DNA from 4 places in the Paenibacillus sp. A14 genome. Region 4 is predicted to be linked to each of the others. Evidence: a T-box and tRNA genes for the amino acid it is inferred to sense, from the RefSeq annotation. Region 4 holds a T-box; the other regions hold tRNA genes.

Evidence for each region. A T-box is a leader RNA that pairs with one kind of tRNA and senses whether it is charged. The one in region 4 lies ahead of leuS (leucine--tRNA ligase), so its partner is inferred to be a tRNA-Leu.
Region 1: it has a tRNA-Leu gene. The T-box ahead of leuS (leucine--tRNA ligase) is inferred to sense a tRNA for this amino acid. The anticodon was not compared.
Region 2: it has a tRNA-Leu gene. The T-box ahead of leuS (leucine--tRNA ligase) is inferred to sense a tRNA for this amino acid. The anticodon was not compared.
Region 3: it has a tRNA-Leu gene. The T-box ahead of leuS (leucine--tRNA ligase) is inferred to sense a tRNA for this amino acid. The anticodon was not compared.

The regions. Positions count from the first base shown of each region.
Region 1 covers NZ_JBAGJD010000004.1:336,137-339,488, reverse strand. Annotated here, with positions in the region: gene V4U88_RS13005 (alkaline phosphatase) at 1-551, opposite strand, end outside; tRNA gene V4U88_RS13000 (tRNA-Leu) at 698-780, opposite strand; gene V4U88_RS12995 (helix-turn-helix domain-containing protein) at 842-1,207, opposite strand; gene V4U88_RS12990 (PAS domain-containing protein) at 1,421-2,047, shown strand; gene V4U88_RS12985 (Cof-type HAD-IIB family hydrolase) at 2,231-3,079, shown strand; gene V4U88_RS12980 (alpha/beta hydrolase) at 3,169-3,352, opposite strand, start outside.
Region 2 covers NZ_JBAGJD010000003.1:642,549-645,900, reverse strand. Annotated here, with positions in the region: gene V4U88_RS10905 (DUF5643 domain-containing protein) at 1-611, shown strand, start outside; gene V4U88_RS10900 (pyridoxamine 5'-phosphate oxidase family protein) at 815-1,396, shown strand; tRNA gene V4U88_RS10895 (tRNA-Leu) at 1,590-1,674, shown strand; gene V4U88_RS10890 (GNAT family N-acetyltransferase) at 1,780-2,697, shown strand; tRNA gene V4U88_RS10885 (tRNA-Leu) at 2,769-2,853, shown strand; gene V4U88_RS10880 (LacI family DNA-binding transcriptional regulator) at 3,067-3,352, shown strand, end outside.
Region 3 covers NZ_JBAGJD010000001.1:723,811-727,162, reverse strand. Annotated here, with positions in the region: gene V4U88_RS03595 (zinc-dependent alcohol dehydrogenase) at 1-110, shown strand, start outside; gene V4U88_RS03590 (hypothetical protein) at 135-329, shown strand; gene V4U88_RS03585 (spore coat protein) at 343-645, shown strand; gene V4U88_RS03580 (manganese catalase family protein) at 709-1,563, opposite strand; gene V4U88_RS03575 (WGxxGxxG family protein) at 1,773-2,066, shown strand; tRNA gene V4U88_RS03570 (tRNA-Leu) at 2,171-2,256, opposite strand; gene V4U88_RS03565 (sensor histidine kinase) at 2,379-3,352, opposite strand, start outside.
Region 4 covers NZ_JBAGJD010000001.1:906,090-909,441, reverse strand. Annotated here, with positions in the region: gene V4U88_RS04420 (hypothetical protein) at 392-565, opposite strand; tRNA gene V4U88_RS04415 (tRNA-Pro) at 1,050-1,126, opposite strand; T-box leader at 1,287-1,503, shown strand; gene leuS (leucine--tRNA ligase) at 1,588-3,352, shown strand, end outside.

The DNA.
Region 1 (3,352 bases), on a different contig from region 4:
CCACTGTCCAAATATTGGGAAGCAATCGCATTTTCGTTGTCGCGGCTGCGGACATGCGAAGCGTAAACAGCCGGCGTTGCATGAGTAATCCGCGCCGTCGTCACGAGGCCGGTGGCCTTGCCGCCGGCTTCCGCCGCTTCAATGACCGAAGCAAACGGTTTCGAAACGTCTTCGTTGGATACGCTGATCCCGGCATTGTACGTTTTGTGTCCGGTAGCGAAGGCGGTTCCGGCGGACGCCGAATCCGTGACGATCCCGGAAACGACGGTGCCCCCGTCTTCGCCCCGGTCGGCATACGTAGTCGCTTGCCCCACATAATAAGGATCGAGATTCAGCGATTTAACGCCTTTCACATATTGCTGGTAGTAGCGGGCAGCCGAAATTTGAGCCGGCCCCATGCCGTCCCCGATAAGCACAATCAGATTTTTGGAAGTTGTCCCGCCGGCAACAGCCCCCTTATTCCCGCCTTCTTGGGCAATCACCGCCGGACTTGCCGCGATAACGGCCAGAGCCATTCCGCTGACCGCAAGCCTTCTCCACAACTTACTCATTCTCTTCCCTCCTATTTGGTTTAAACTAAATCGAGTATAGTATCCAAAGATTAGAAGAATGTTAGAGAAGTGTTGATTGCAGGTAAAGCGAATAGACAAAAAAAGCCTCCGGAAATTTATCCGGAGACTTTCTGCATGACCTAAGATGCGGTCGAGAGGACTCGAACCTCCACGGGCGTATGCCCACTACCCCCTCAAGATAGCGTGTCTGCCATTCCACCACGACCGCGCGGCAGTTCAAAAACGAACATTCTTATTATATCGGTGTGTTTACGAAATGTAAAGTGGAATTAATCCCCATCGTTTTCCTGTTGCCTGCGGTATTTGACAAACTCCAAATATTCCTGAATAAACGCGGCCTCGCGAGGGGTCAGCGAATAGCCGTATTCCCTCAGGACCTCTCCAATCTCTCTGCCGTAAGGCGCCTGATGCTCTTTGATCACGAAAGGCTGTTTTCCTTCTTGGCCGATCAGAAGCCAATCCAGGCTTACGTTAAAATAAGCCGCTATTTCAATCAGTTTATTCGTGCTGGGCGTGGATTTCCCGCGCTTCCAATCCCCCAGATTGCCGGTGCTGATGTTAAGGTCCTGACAAAACTGCTTTTTGGTCATCTCGCCAGCCTTTATAAGCGACTCGATTCGATCATAAATAGACACCTGCTCCGACCTTCCTTCAAAAGACGCAAATTTTCAAAGTTACGCATTTACGTACTTTATGATTGTAAAATGACGTATTTGCGTATATAATTAAACCAATCCTCATTCTTTCTATCACTAACCAATTATATCACAAAATTTCCATTAATTAATATGAGCTGGGAGTTGCGCCGTTAAAAACCTCCCCACCTCATTAGAGTAGGAGGGAAAGCTGTGAGTAATCCATTTTTCTTATGGCAGGAAGTTGCCAACTGTCTCCCTATAAGCCTGGCTATCCTTGATCCTGAAGGAACGATCCGATTTGTAAACGATACCTGGATTCGCACGGCGGTAAACTACGGGCTTTCTCCGCTCTGGGATCGCCCGGGAATGAATGTAATGCAACATTTCAGTGACCCGACAACTCACTACTCTAAACCTTATATCCCCGAAATGATGGCCCGGCTGCAAAAAGTTCTTGATGGAACGCTCCCTTCCTTCTCTACGGAAATGCAGCCTTGCACCACCAGCAACCGCTGGTACCGGCTTGAAGCGGTGCCATTGCTTCAAGCCGGTACATCGGGGCTTAGCGGACTCATGCTACTTTATTCCGATATTTCTTCATATAAGGAAACCGAAGCCGCACTTCGCAAATCCGTCTCCCAAGCCGGCACACTCCACGGTTTGCTCCCGATCTGCGCCGTCTGCAAGAAAATTAAAGACGAGCGGAATCACTGGCTTTCCATCGAAGAATATCTTAAGGCACGTACCTGCGCAGATTTCACTCACGATATTTGTCCGGATTGCATCCGGTCCCACTATCCCCAATATTCGCGCATTTTAGACTCCAACGATTCCTAACGGGAATCAGTGGCTCAAAGTTGGGCACCCATTCTTCCTCATCCTTCTTATCTTCTCTCGAGTACAACAGCAAAACATATGCTCCATTGTAACATACCCCCTATGGGTTGACCTGAAATGCTTTTCATAAATTATACTCGATAGGGTTATTACTAGAGTATAGAGAAAAGAGGAGGAACCATCATGAAATTGATCGCCATTGATTTGGACGGGACTTTGCTGACCAGCCAAGTCAAACCGAGTGACGAAGGGATAGCCGAGATTGCCAAAATACTGAAGTCCGGTGAACATAAGGTCACCATCTGCACGGGAAGAGCGAGCTATGATGTGCGGAATTTGGTCGGTCTGGATGGCCTGCCCATGATCTCCTTTAACGGGGCGTCAGTCATTGACGAGAAAGGCCGCCTGTTAAACCAAACACCGATTGAGCGCAAAATTGCCGAGGAAGCGGTACAATACTTGCACGAGTTGGATGTTTACTTTGAAATTTTTTGTCCGGAAGCCATCTATTCCCCTTCCCGGGGCGAAGATAAATTGAGGGCGGAAATGGATGTCCTGCTTAGCGGAAATCCCGATATCGATCGGGAATTGCTGTGGAAGAGCGCCCTGGTCCAATTTGTGCAGTTCGGCATTCAACAAGTGGACCATCCCCAACAAGTGATGCAAACCGGCTCGCCTGTCTACAAGCTTCTTGTGTTTACTTATAATGAAGGCAAACTGAAGGCGATTCAGGAACAATTTGCCGATCACCCTTTCGTCCATACCACCTCCTCCGCCGATCATACCCTGGAGATCATTTCCGCCTCTACAGATAAAGGCCAAGCGCTGAAATTTCTCGCCGCACATTACGGTATCCCTCTGGAAGACACTGTCGTGATCGGAGACAGTTATAACGATATCTCCATGTTTAAAATCGCCGGTACCCGAATCGCTATGGGAAATGCGGTCAATGAGGTCAAAGAGCTGAGTTCCGCAGTAACCCGCAGCAACAACGAAAATGGCGTTGCCTATGCACTGAGGCATCTGTTATAACGCTCAAGGCTGAGGTTAATATCAACCACTCCAAGAAAAAATCACCGCCGATAAACACTATCGGCGGTGATTTCATTGAATATTCCCGTTCAAGAGGTCACAAAGCGCAGCAGTTCGCTAATCAAGGCGGGCAGGACAGAGACATGTCCTTCCTTGTCCACTTCCTTATAATTCACTGTAAGATGGGGGCCGGATTGCCGGAGCCTGCTCATAAACTCCCGGGCATCGCGGATCATGGACGCCTTCTCTTCCGTTCCGGTAATTAGAAGGAGT
Region 2 (3,352 bases), on a different contig from region 4:
GCGGAGGCAGGATGAGCAAAAGACCGGCCCTGGATTGGGCTAAGGGGGGGATGCCGGATCAGGCTGTCATTCAAGTGTCCGATCCCTCCTGGCTTGGCGGTCAACAGTATACCTTCCCGAACAAGTTCAAACTGACGGCGAAGATCACCCTGGAAGGTGTGGATAAGCCTTATACTTTTATCCACTCGATGCAAAAAAGCGCGGCTAAACCGATTGTCTTGAAGCCGAATGTAAGTAAAAAATTGGGCAGTCGTACCGTCGTTCTGAGCCAATTAAACGCAACCTCCACCTCAACCCGAATTCAGTTGATCGAGAAAGGCTTTGAAAAGGGCAAGCCTTCCGATTTCATGTATGAATTTGTGGATGATCAAGGCAACCGGTTGGACGATCTTTCGAGCTTTGGTACCGACGAGAACAACAAAGCTGGCGATATGTACTACAATTGCCTGCTCGGCCCGTTGGGAAAAAACGTGAAGTCGATTACGGTGAAGGCCTACAAACCTGAATTTGTGGAACCCGGAGCGACAAGCGGAGCGTTTAAACTGGACGAAAACGGCGAGATCGTGAAACAAGAGATAAAAGAACTGGAAATGACGGTAAAAGTGAAGTGATAGGAAACTACAGACCGGGGCCTCTTGTAAGGGGCCCCGGTCTGTAGTCTTGTTTATTTTGCGCAGCAGCTTCTGTGTCAACGCTGCAATTTATTTTTGCTATTGATTCTCCAGAGAAATCGTGATATTTTTGTTTCAGAGTAAACAATATTCGGATCAAGAATTGCACCTCATGCCAATATAAAGAGGAGAGTAGGGTGAATATGGGGAAAAAATTCGATGCTCTTATGCCGAAGCATAAGGAGTTCATTCAGCGTCAGCATCTTTTTTTCGTCGGATCGGCGCCTTTGTCTGCGGAGGGACATGTGAATCTTTCGCCTAAGGGTTATTGCTCCTTGCGCATTCTGTCGGATAATCAGGTGGCTTACCTGGATATGTCGGGCTCCGGCAACGAGACGTGCGCGCATATTTTGGAGAATGGCAGAGTGACCCTGATGTTCTGCGCGTTTGAAGGGCCTTCCAGCATTGTGCGGCTTTACGGTAATGGGACGGTCGTACTGCCCGGCTCAAACCGGTGGGAGGAACTGTACCCGCTGTTTGATCCGCTTCCGGGCGCGAGACAAATGATTGTCGTTGACGTTCACATGGTGCAGGACTCGTGCGGCTTTGGGGTCCCGTTCATGAAGTACGAGGGCGACCGGGACACGCTAAGGGAAGTATCGCTTAAGTTCACCAATGAACAACTTGAAAAGTACTGGCACGAGAAGAATGCAGCAAGCATCGACGGCTTGCCGACAGCTTTTGGTTTGCCCGATTCGAAAGAGAACGAACGCTTGTTAAAATAATATAGTTAGTTCTTCATATATTGCGATACGATACATTTTTAATTGTTAACAAGTGAACAAAATACCCTTGTGGAAAGGGAGTCGGGTGACATTATCACAGCACAACAACATATTACATGTTTGCTTGTTGACTCACTTGGAGATGCATGATATTATATATTTCGTTGCTGCAAAACAATGCACAACGAAAAACGCGGTCGTGGCGGAATTGGCAGACGCGCACGGTTCAGGTCCGTGTGGGCTAACCCCCCGTGGAGGTTCGAGTCCTCTCGACCGCATTATACACATCACAAGCGAACTCCAGAGAAATCTGGAGTTTTTTTAATAGACGTGCGATGTGACAAGTATCCTTTTATATGGGGGAGAAAGCGGGGATGAGGCATATGACGGAAATCGCAGCATTGAGTGCGGAAAAGCTGGAGGAGTTTTTTGCTTATTGCAGGAAGCATCGCCGGGAAGTGGACGAATCATTTTTGTACGAGGAGGATTTACGTGACTTTGCGATTGGCGCAGATAACCCGACCTATATCGCCTTGGATCCGGCAGGGCACATGGTTGCCGCAGCCTCACTCATCAAGGATGCTTACCATCGCAAGGGGCGCCGGGGACGGTTCCGGATTTTTCACGCCGAAACGGCGGATCTCACTCTATACGAACAATTATTGAAGTCGATTGTGCGGCACGGGGAAGGGCTGGATCAGCTGTTTGTTTTTGTGCCGACCCTACAAGAGAAAGTGATGGAGCTATTGGGAAGATTGGATTTCAAACTGGAGCGGTATGCCTTTATTCTGGTTCATCACCATCTTGAGAAGCCGGCCTTTCAGGTGCCTGACGGATATCGGTTGGAAGCCTTTCGAACCGGGCGGGATGAGGAGGCATGGGCGGAGGTCCGCAACGCGGGTTTCGCCAAGTTAAAAGGAAATGAAACGCCTATCACCCCCGAAATGGTGGCCCAAATGGCTGCGGAGAACGATTACCTTGAGGGCGGGATGCAAATGCTGTACCATGGGGATCGCGCCGTAGGCATCGTTCGGGGGGCGGATGACGAGTTTGAGGGAGCGCCGACCATGAACATCGGACCGCTTGCGCTTCTTCCCGAATACCAAGGGAAGGGGCTCGGTAGAACCCTGCTGAAAGCCGCCATGGCGTTTGCGGTTGAGCGCGGTTATTCTCAAGCGATGCTATGCGTGAATGCCGAGAACGAACGGGCCAAAAATCTGTATTTGCAGGAAGGGTTCCGGCAGGTCGAAGCGGCCGCCAACTTCCGGTATGATATCGTCAAAGAAATGGTGGCGGATTAATTTGCTTGTTGACTCTCTTGCTGATGCATGATATTATAAATTTCGTTGCTGCGAATCAGCACAACGAAAACGCGGTCGTGGCGGAATTGGCAGACGCGCACGGTTCAGGTCCGTGTGGGCTAACCCCCCGTGGAGGTTCGAGTCCTCTCGACCGCATTACTTTAACAGGGAAGAAGCCTTTGAGTTTCCTTTTGGAAATTCAAAGGCTTCTTTGCTTGTCCAGAATTTGCAAGGGATTGCTCATTACTTTAGCCGATGAGGGCATTGAGCTGTATTTAAAAGTATAAAAACGTTTCCAAAATCACTTGAAACGTTTCCAACTTAGTGCTAAGATGATAACCATAAAAGAGCCAATAAGTGGGGGGTTAGATGTCAAGCATTAAAGATGTAGCCAACTTAGCCGGTGTTGCCGTGGGAACCGTATCCCGTGTCATTAATAATTCGGGTGCAGTAAAACCCGCGACACGCAGGAAAGTGGAGGAAGCTATTCAAGAATTAAATTATATCCCGAACGAGATCGCCCGGAATTTCAAAATGCGGAAATCCAAAATGGTTGCCCTGCTGCTCCCGAGCATCTGGCATCCCTTTTTTTCCGAAATGGCTTATTACATTGAAGATGAGCTGGACCGGGAAGGTTTCAAACTCATGTTGTGCA
Region 3 (3,352 bases), 180 kb from region 4:
ATCCGGGCGATATCATCACCCATGTCATCCCGCTGAGCGAGGCCAAGAGGGGCTATGAGATTTTTGATACGAAGACGGACGATTGCATCAAAGTCATGTTGAAGCCTTGAGTTTGAATGGAGGGACACGAGAGAATGAGTTACGCGCTGCACGAAACACTGGAGGTTCATGAACTGGCCGCTTTCAAAACGGTTTGTATGACGAAATCGAAAACGATGCAAGGACTGGTGTCGGATGAAGAACTGAAGCGGATTCTTAAGGAAGATGTCGCTGTCTCGACCAGGCAGCTGCAGGAGCTGGAAGCGGTCCTTAAGCGGGCCGCACACTAAGGAGGAGTGCGCATTGAACATCTTGTTGGAATACTTCACCGGAATGAAATCGCTGACGGATCAAATCATCGCGATGGACCTCCTGATCTCGGCCAAGAGCGGGGTCAGAAACTATGCGATGGCACTGACCGAAGCAGGGACACCGGAGGTTAAGGAGATGCTGAGCAAGCAGTTGGAGGAAGCCATCGATATGCATGAGCGTATTTCGTTGTACTTGATGGAACGAGGTTGGTACCATCCCTGGAACGTCGGCGAGCAAATCGGGCTCGATGTGCAGAATATCGAAACGGCTATGAAGGTGCCCAGCCTGGGCTAATTTCGTAAAAAAACACCGGCTTAACCGGAACTTCTCCGGTTTAAGCGGTGTTTTTGCCATCGATTAGGCATTCAGGTCATACAGGCCCGGACTGTGTTCGTTCGGCAATTCGGGCAGAATCGGAAGCGGATAGCCCTCCGGCGGGTTCGAGACCTCCAACGTTCCACCGTTTCGGCTAGGTGTCTGGCCGCTGAAAATTTCGCCGATCCGGGTCGGGTCGAGCCGGAAGTTGAACTGGGCGTTATGGAAACCCATATCGACGTATTTGCGGCACTCCGGATACTTGTTGATGTCATAGTTCGGCACGGGGAACAGCTTCCCCCAATTGACGCCGAGCGTCTCCAGCGCCTTGGCAAACGCGTTTTGGTGCGCATTGTCACGGACGATCAGAAAGGCCAGCGTTTCGCGGAACGTTTTGTTGGAGCTCATCTCGTAGATCCGGGATTTTTGCAGCACGCCGGTCGATTCCAGCACCAGGTTATCCAGCAGATCGCTGATCAGGTTCCCGTGGCTGTAAACATAGTTCCCGTTCCAGGGATTGCCTGCGGCATCGACCGGAAGCGAGCTTTGGGCCCCCATGATGAAATGATGCGGGTTGGCATGCCTGACCGCCTCATCCAGCGGAGCACCATCGGCTCCCGCGTTACCGGGCATCGGTTCGCCCGAGCCGGTTAGCAGTTGATTAATCGTGTGCTGGACCAGTTCGACGTGGCTGATCTCTTCCAGAAATACCCCGCGGATCAAATCGCGAAATTGCGTGGCGTTCCCGCGGAAGTTATTGCTTTGGAAGAAAAACTGCATCATCGTGCGCATTTCGCCGAAACGCCCGCCAAGCGTCTCCTGAATGACCTTGGCCGCCTCCGGGTCCGGTTTGTCCGGTACGATAATGTTAATTAAATCCTCTTTATAGAAATACATTCGGCACCTCCTCAAATTTACAGGGTCGACAGCGAAACTGAAGCTTCCATAGTTTGCTTCTTTCTCTAGGACTTATGCGAAAAATACTTTTGACCATATTGCCCTGCCTATCGTTTCTTTATCATCAATGCCTACCATCTTTGCATAAAGGGGGCGGTTTCCGGGAAACTTACGAAACGTAGCTACTATAACCCAGGAGGTGCATCCTTTTGAAAAAGAGCTTGAAAACCTTGCTCGTAACCGCGTTGATTTCCAGCGCGTTCGCTTTGCCTGCTTCGGCTTACGGTACAACAGGCAGCGGTGCCGGCGGTATGACCGGAACCGGCGGGGGCAATATGACCGACAATACGACGGGCAATTATTCGACAAGAGGCAATTACTCGACGAATAATGTCCGGGCCAATGCCGCCAATGACAACGATGGCGTGGATTGGGGCTGGCTCGGTCTGCTCGGCCTGCTTGGCTTGGCAGGTATGCGCAGAAGAGAAACCGACCGCCGCTAATCCGTTTGGAGCATCCGGCAGAAAAGGTCTCCTTGGAGGCCTTTTTTTGCTGGCACAAAAAAAGAGCACCTCAATTAAGAGGAGCTCTTCGTCACTTCAAATAATGCCGAGGACCGGGCTCGAACCGGTACGGTAGTCACCTACCGCAGGATTTTAAGTCCTGTGCGTCTGCCAATTCCGCCACCCCGGCAGGGAAATGCGGGAAAAATCCCGTAGATATGATTATATACGCCTTTGCCTGGAGATTCAACCCCTTTTTTTATTCGTAGTGGAGCCTGGCCTCCTGGTCCGCTTAATTTTCTCCGCTATGTTTCATAACGGAATTTTCAGGGTAACTTGCGTTCCTTCGCCGACCACACTATGGATGGTCAGTCCGTACGGTTCACCGTACATGAGAACCGCCCGATCATGGACATTTTTAAGACCGTAACCTTTGGATGGAGATTGAAGTAAATGAACCAGCCGTTCGGACTCCACTCCAATCCCGTTGTCAGTCACCTGAAATACAATGCTCTGTTCTTCTTTACTGACCGAGAGAGAGAGCGTCCCGTCACCGTCTCCACGATTTTCGATACCGTGTATGATGGCATTTTCGACTAAAGGCTGGAGCATCAAATTGGGCATACGGCAAGAAAGCAGGGACTCCTCAATCCGGTACTCCACTTTGAAATTGTGGTTGTGCATGATTAACTGAATATGAATATAAGATTGCACATTCCGTATTTCGTCCGAAACCGTGATCAGATTCTGTCCTTTATTAAGGGTGGTCCGATAAAAAGTCGATAAGAGCTGTGCCATCTCACTAATATCCGTCGCGTGGATCCGCAGTGCCCTCCAATTGATGATCGAGAGGGAGTTGTACAGGAAATGAGGGTTGATCTGCGCCTGTAGAGCCTTCATCTCGGCTTCCTTGCGAGCGATTTCCCCCACATACATGGTATCGATCAGGTTTTTGGTATTATCTACCATATTTCCAAATCCGCGGATCAAATCGCCAATCTCATCTTTGGAATCGCTGGAGAAGACTTTAATGTCCAAATTGCCTTCGCCGATCAGCTTCATGCTTTTGTGCAGACGGTGAATCGGCAACATAATCCTCCGGGAAAAGAGCGTGCCCGCCACAACAACGGCCGCGATACAGGCCGTAATCATGAACAGAACAATCAAGGCAATCCACCATGCGGACTTTGTAATCAGACGGGTCGGCTTATATAAATAGACGTTCCATCCCGCAAGCGGGACAGCGGAAGACAACACGGTGTAGTCCCCTTCATTCCGAGGCAACG
Region 4 (3,352 bases):
TTTTAAGCTTTCCTGAACTTTGAGGGGAATATCTGAAAATAAACAGAATTTATAGATATAACCGAAATATCAATTTGGAGGAGCCGTGATGGATTGGACTAGGGGCAGCGGTTTAATTGAATATGTCGGGGAGGCGAGATTGGTTTTCGACCACCCGGATTTCCGCATGGAAAAAGCGGACCTTAACCAGATTTTCGCAAACTATGACGGCATTGGGTCAATTTTTTTACGGCGCGAGCCTTTGGTTGGGAACGGACACCGTGATTATCCTTCCGGCGGAAGACGAAGAGATGCGCGTTTATTAAGCTAATCGTTGATGGGGACACCTATCAGATACTATCGCTGGAGTTGTCCAGGGAAGAGATCAGGCACCCCGTTCAGTTAACGGAGGTCAATTTATCAGCACCGCGCAGCCCCAAAAAACTGCTTGTATTTTGAACTTGGCGGAGGTTTGGTTCAGGTGACTTATTTGGCCGGACAGGCTTCGGTTCGTTTCTGGCAGGATTTGAAAAAATGCGAGTTCTTCCAACTTGCCGAAAATGAGAGGTTTGCGGATTTCGATCATGAGTGGCGTAACGGGTTCCGAAGGGAGTCAGTATTTTGTTGGACCAGGATTCCATCCAGGCGATGCTTGACGCGGTGAACCGGGTGTTGGGCGAATAGCGGGGTGAAGCCATGTCGTTCAAAAAGATGGGGCGTCCTCCATCTGACAATCCCAAAAGTGAAAAGATTGAAGTACGTGTCGATCAAGAAATGATGAGCAAGCTCGATGCTTCCGCTGAGAAGCTGAATATGACATGTTAAGATATCGTGAGCAGAGGGATTGAGATGGAATATAACGATCTCCAAAAATAAAGAAGGAAGCGGCTCGTAAACGAAGCGAGTTGCTTTCAGGATTTCAAGTAAGATAAGCGAAGAGGAGCTTGCTCGAACTAACGAAAGCTCCTCTTCTCCGTTTTTTTAAATCCGTTGGTACACGGTTGGTACATTCAGCGTTTTTGAGCATAAAAAAGTTGCGGTCAAAAGCCCCGCAACCGTTGATTTTATAATGGTCGAGACGACAGGATTTGAACCTGCGACCTCTTGCTCCCGAAGCAAGCGCTCTACCAAGCTGAGCCACGTCTCGGCACGCAAAAATAAATGGTGGAAACATTAATAAATTATACTCCTTTCCCTCGAACTGTAAAGGGGGTTTTTCATGTTTTTTGTGGGCTTGCGATTCAGTCCGGCCCCATTGACGGCGGCTGTTTGGTTTTATATAATGGATGGTGATTTAATTGCAAATTGATTAAACTTTGAAGAGGAATATTAGTTTTCGATTCTGCCACCCAGAGAGCCGGTGTTTGGTGCAAGCCGGTTGGAGAATGGAGATGAACTCGCCTCGGAGTTATGATGCAAAACATCATCGTCTTACCCGCGTTAAGGGTGTAAAGGGAGCGAACGACAAAGCATGTCCGACGCTAACTAGGGTGGTACCACGGGAAATTTCCTCTCGTCCCTAGCGATGATACGCTATGGATCGGGAGGTTTTTTTATATTCTGCACAGGATATATTTGACAATGAATGATTTTAGGGAGGATTACATTATGGCGGACAAAAACGTGCCACACGACGTTTACCAAGCCCAAAACATCGAACCGAAATGGCAAGCTTACTGGGAGAACAATAAAACGTTTAAAACGAAAGAAGATGAGGGGAAACCGAAGTTTTACGCGTTGGATATGTTCCCTTACCCTTCCGGCGCGGGGCTGCATGTAGGCCATCCGGAAGGCTATACGGCTACGGATATCGTATCCCGCTTCAAGCGGATGCGCGGCTATAATGTGCTTCATCCGATGGGCTGGGATGCCTTCGGTCTGCCGGCGGAGCAGCACGCCCTGGATACCGGCGAGCACCCGCGGGATATCACGGTCAAGAATATCAACAACTTCCGGCGCCAGATCAAATCGCTCGGTTTCTCGTACGATTGGGACCGGGAGATCAGTACGACCGATCCGGAGTACTATAAATGGACGCAGTGGATTTTCATCCAGCTTTACAAGAAGGGCTTGGCTTACGTGGCCGAAGTGCCGGTGAACTGGTGCCCTGCCCTCGGAACAGTGTTGGCCAACGAGGAAGTCATCGACGGCAAGAGCGAACGCGGCGGACATCCGGTCATCCGGAAGCCGATGCGCCAGTGGGTGTTGAAAATTACGGAGTATGCCGAGCGTTTGCTCGAGGATCTGGAAGAGCTTGATTGGTCCGAAAGCATCAAGGATATGCAGCGCAACTGGATCGGCAAATCCGAAGGCGCGGAAGTGGTATTCTCGATTGAGGGGAATGAGGACTCGCTCACCGTGTTTACGACCCGCCCCGACACCTTGTTTGGCGCAAGCTACGCGGTGCTGGCTCCCGAGCATGAATTGGTGGAGAAGATCACGACCGAAGCGCAGCGCGAAGCCGTAAAGGCTTACCAGGAGCAGGCGGCGCGCAAGAGCGATCTGGAGCGGACCGATTTGGCGAAGGAGAAGACCGGTGTATTCACCGGCGCTTATGCCGTAAACCCGGTGAACGGGGCCAAGCTGCCGATCTGGATTGCGGATTACGTGCTTGCCGGATACGGGACCGGAGCGATAATGGCCGTGCCGGGTCATGATGAGCGCGACTACGAATTCGCCAAGCAGTTCGATCTGCCGATTATCGAAGTGGTGGAAGGCGGCGATTTGTCCAAAGAGGCATATGCCGGGGACGGACCGCATGTGAATTCCGACTTCCTCAACGGATTGCGCAATGAAGAGGCGATCAAGAAAATGATAGCCTGGCTCGAAGAGAACGGTAAGGGGAAAGGCAAAATAACCTACCGTCTGCGCGATTGGCTGTTCAGCCGGCAGCGGTACTGGGGCGAGCCGATTCCGATTCTCCATCTGGAAGACGGCACGATGAAGCCGGTGCCGGAAGATCAGCTTCCGCTCGTTCTGCCGGATGTGGAAGCGATCAAGCCGTCCGGTACGGGAGAATCCCCGCTGGCCAATGTAACCGAGTGGGTGAACACGACCGATCCGGAAACCGGGATGCCGGCCCGCCGGGAAACGAATACGATGCCGCAGTGGGCGGGAAGCTGCTGGTACTACTTGCGGTATATTGATCCGCACAATGACAAGGAGCTTTGCTCCATGGAGAAGCAGCAGGAATGGCTGCCGGTCGATTTGTACATCGGCGGAGCCGAACACGCGGTTCTTCACCTGCTGTATGCGCGGTTCTGGCATAAAGTCCTCTACGATCTCGGCGTCGTGTCGACGAAGGAACCGTTCCACAAGCTGGTCAACCAAGGGATGATTCTCGGTACGAACAATGAGAAGATGAGCAAGTCGC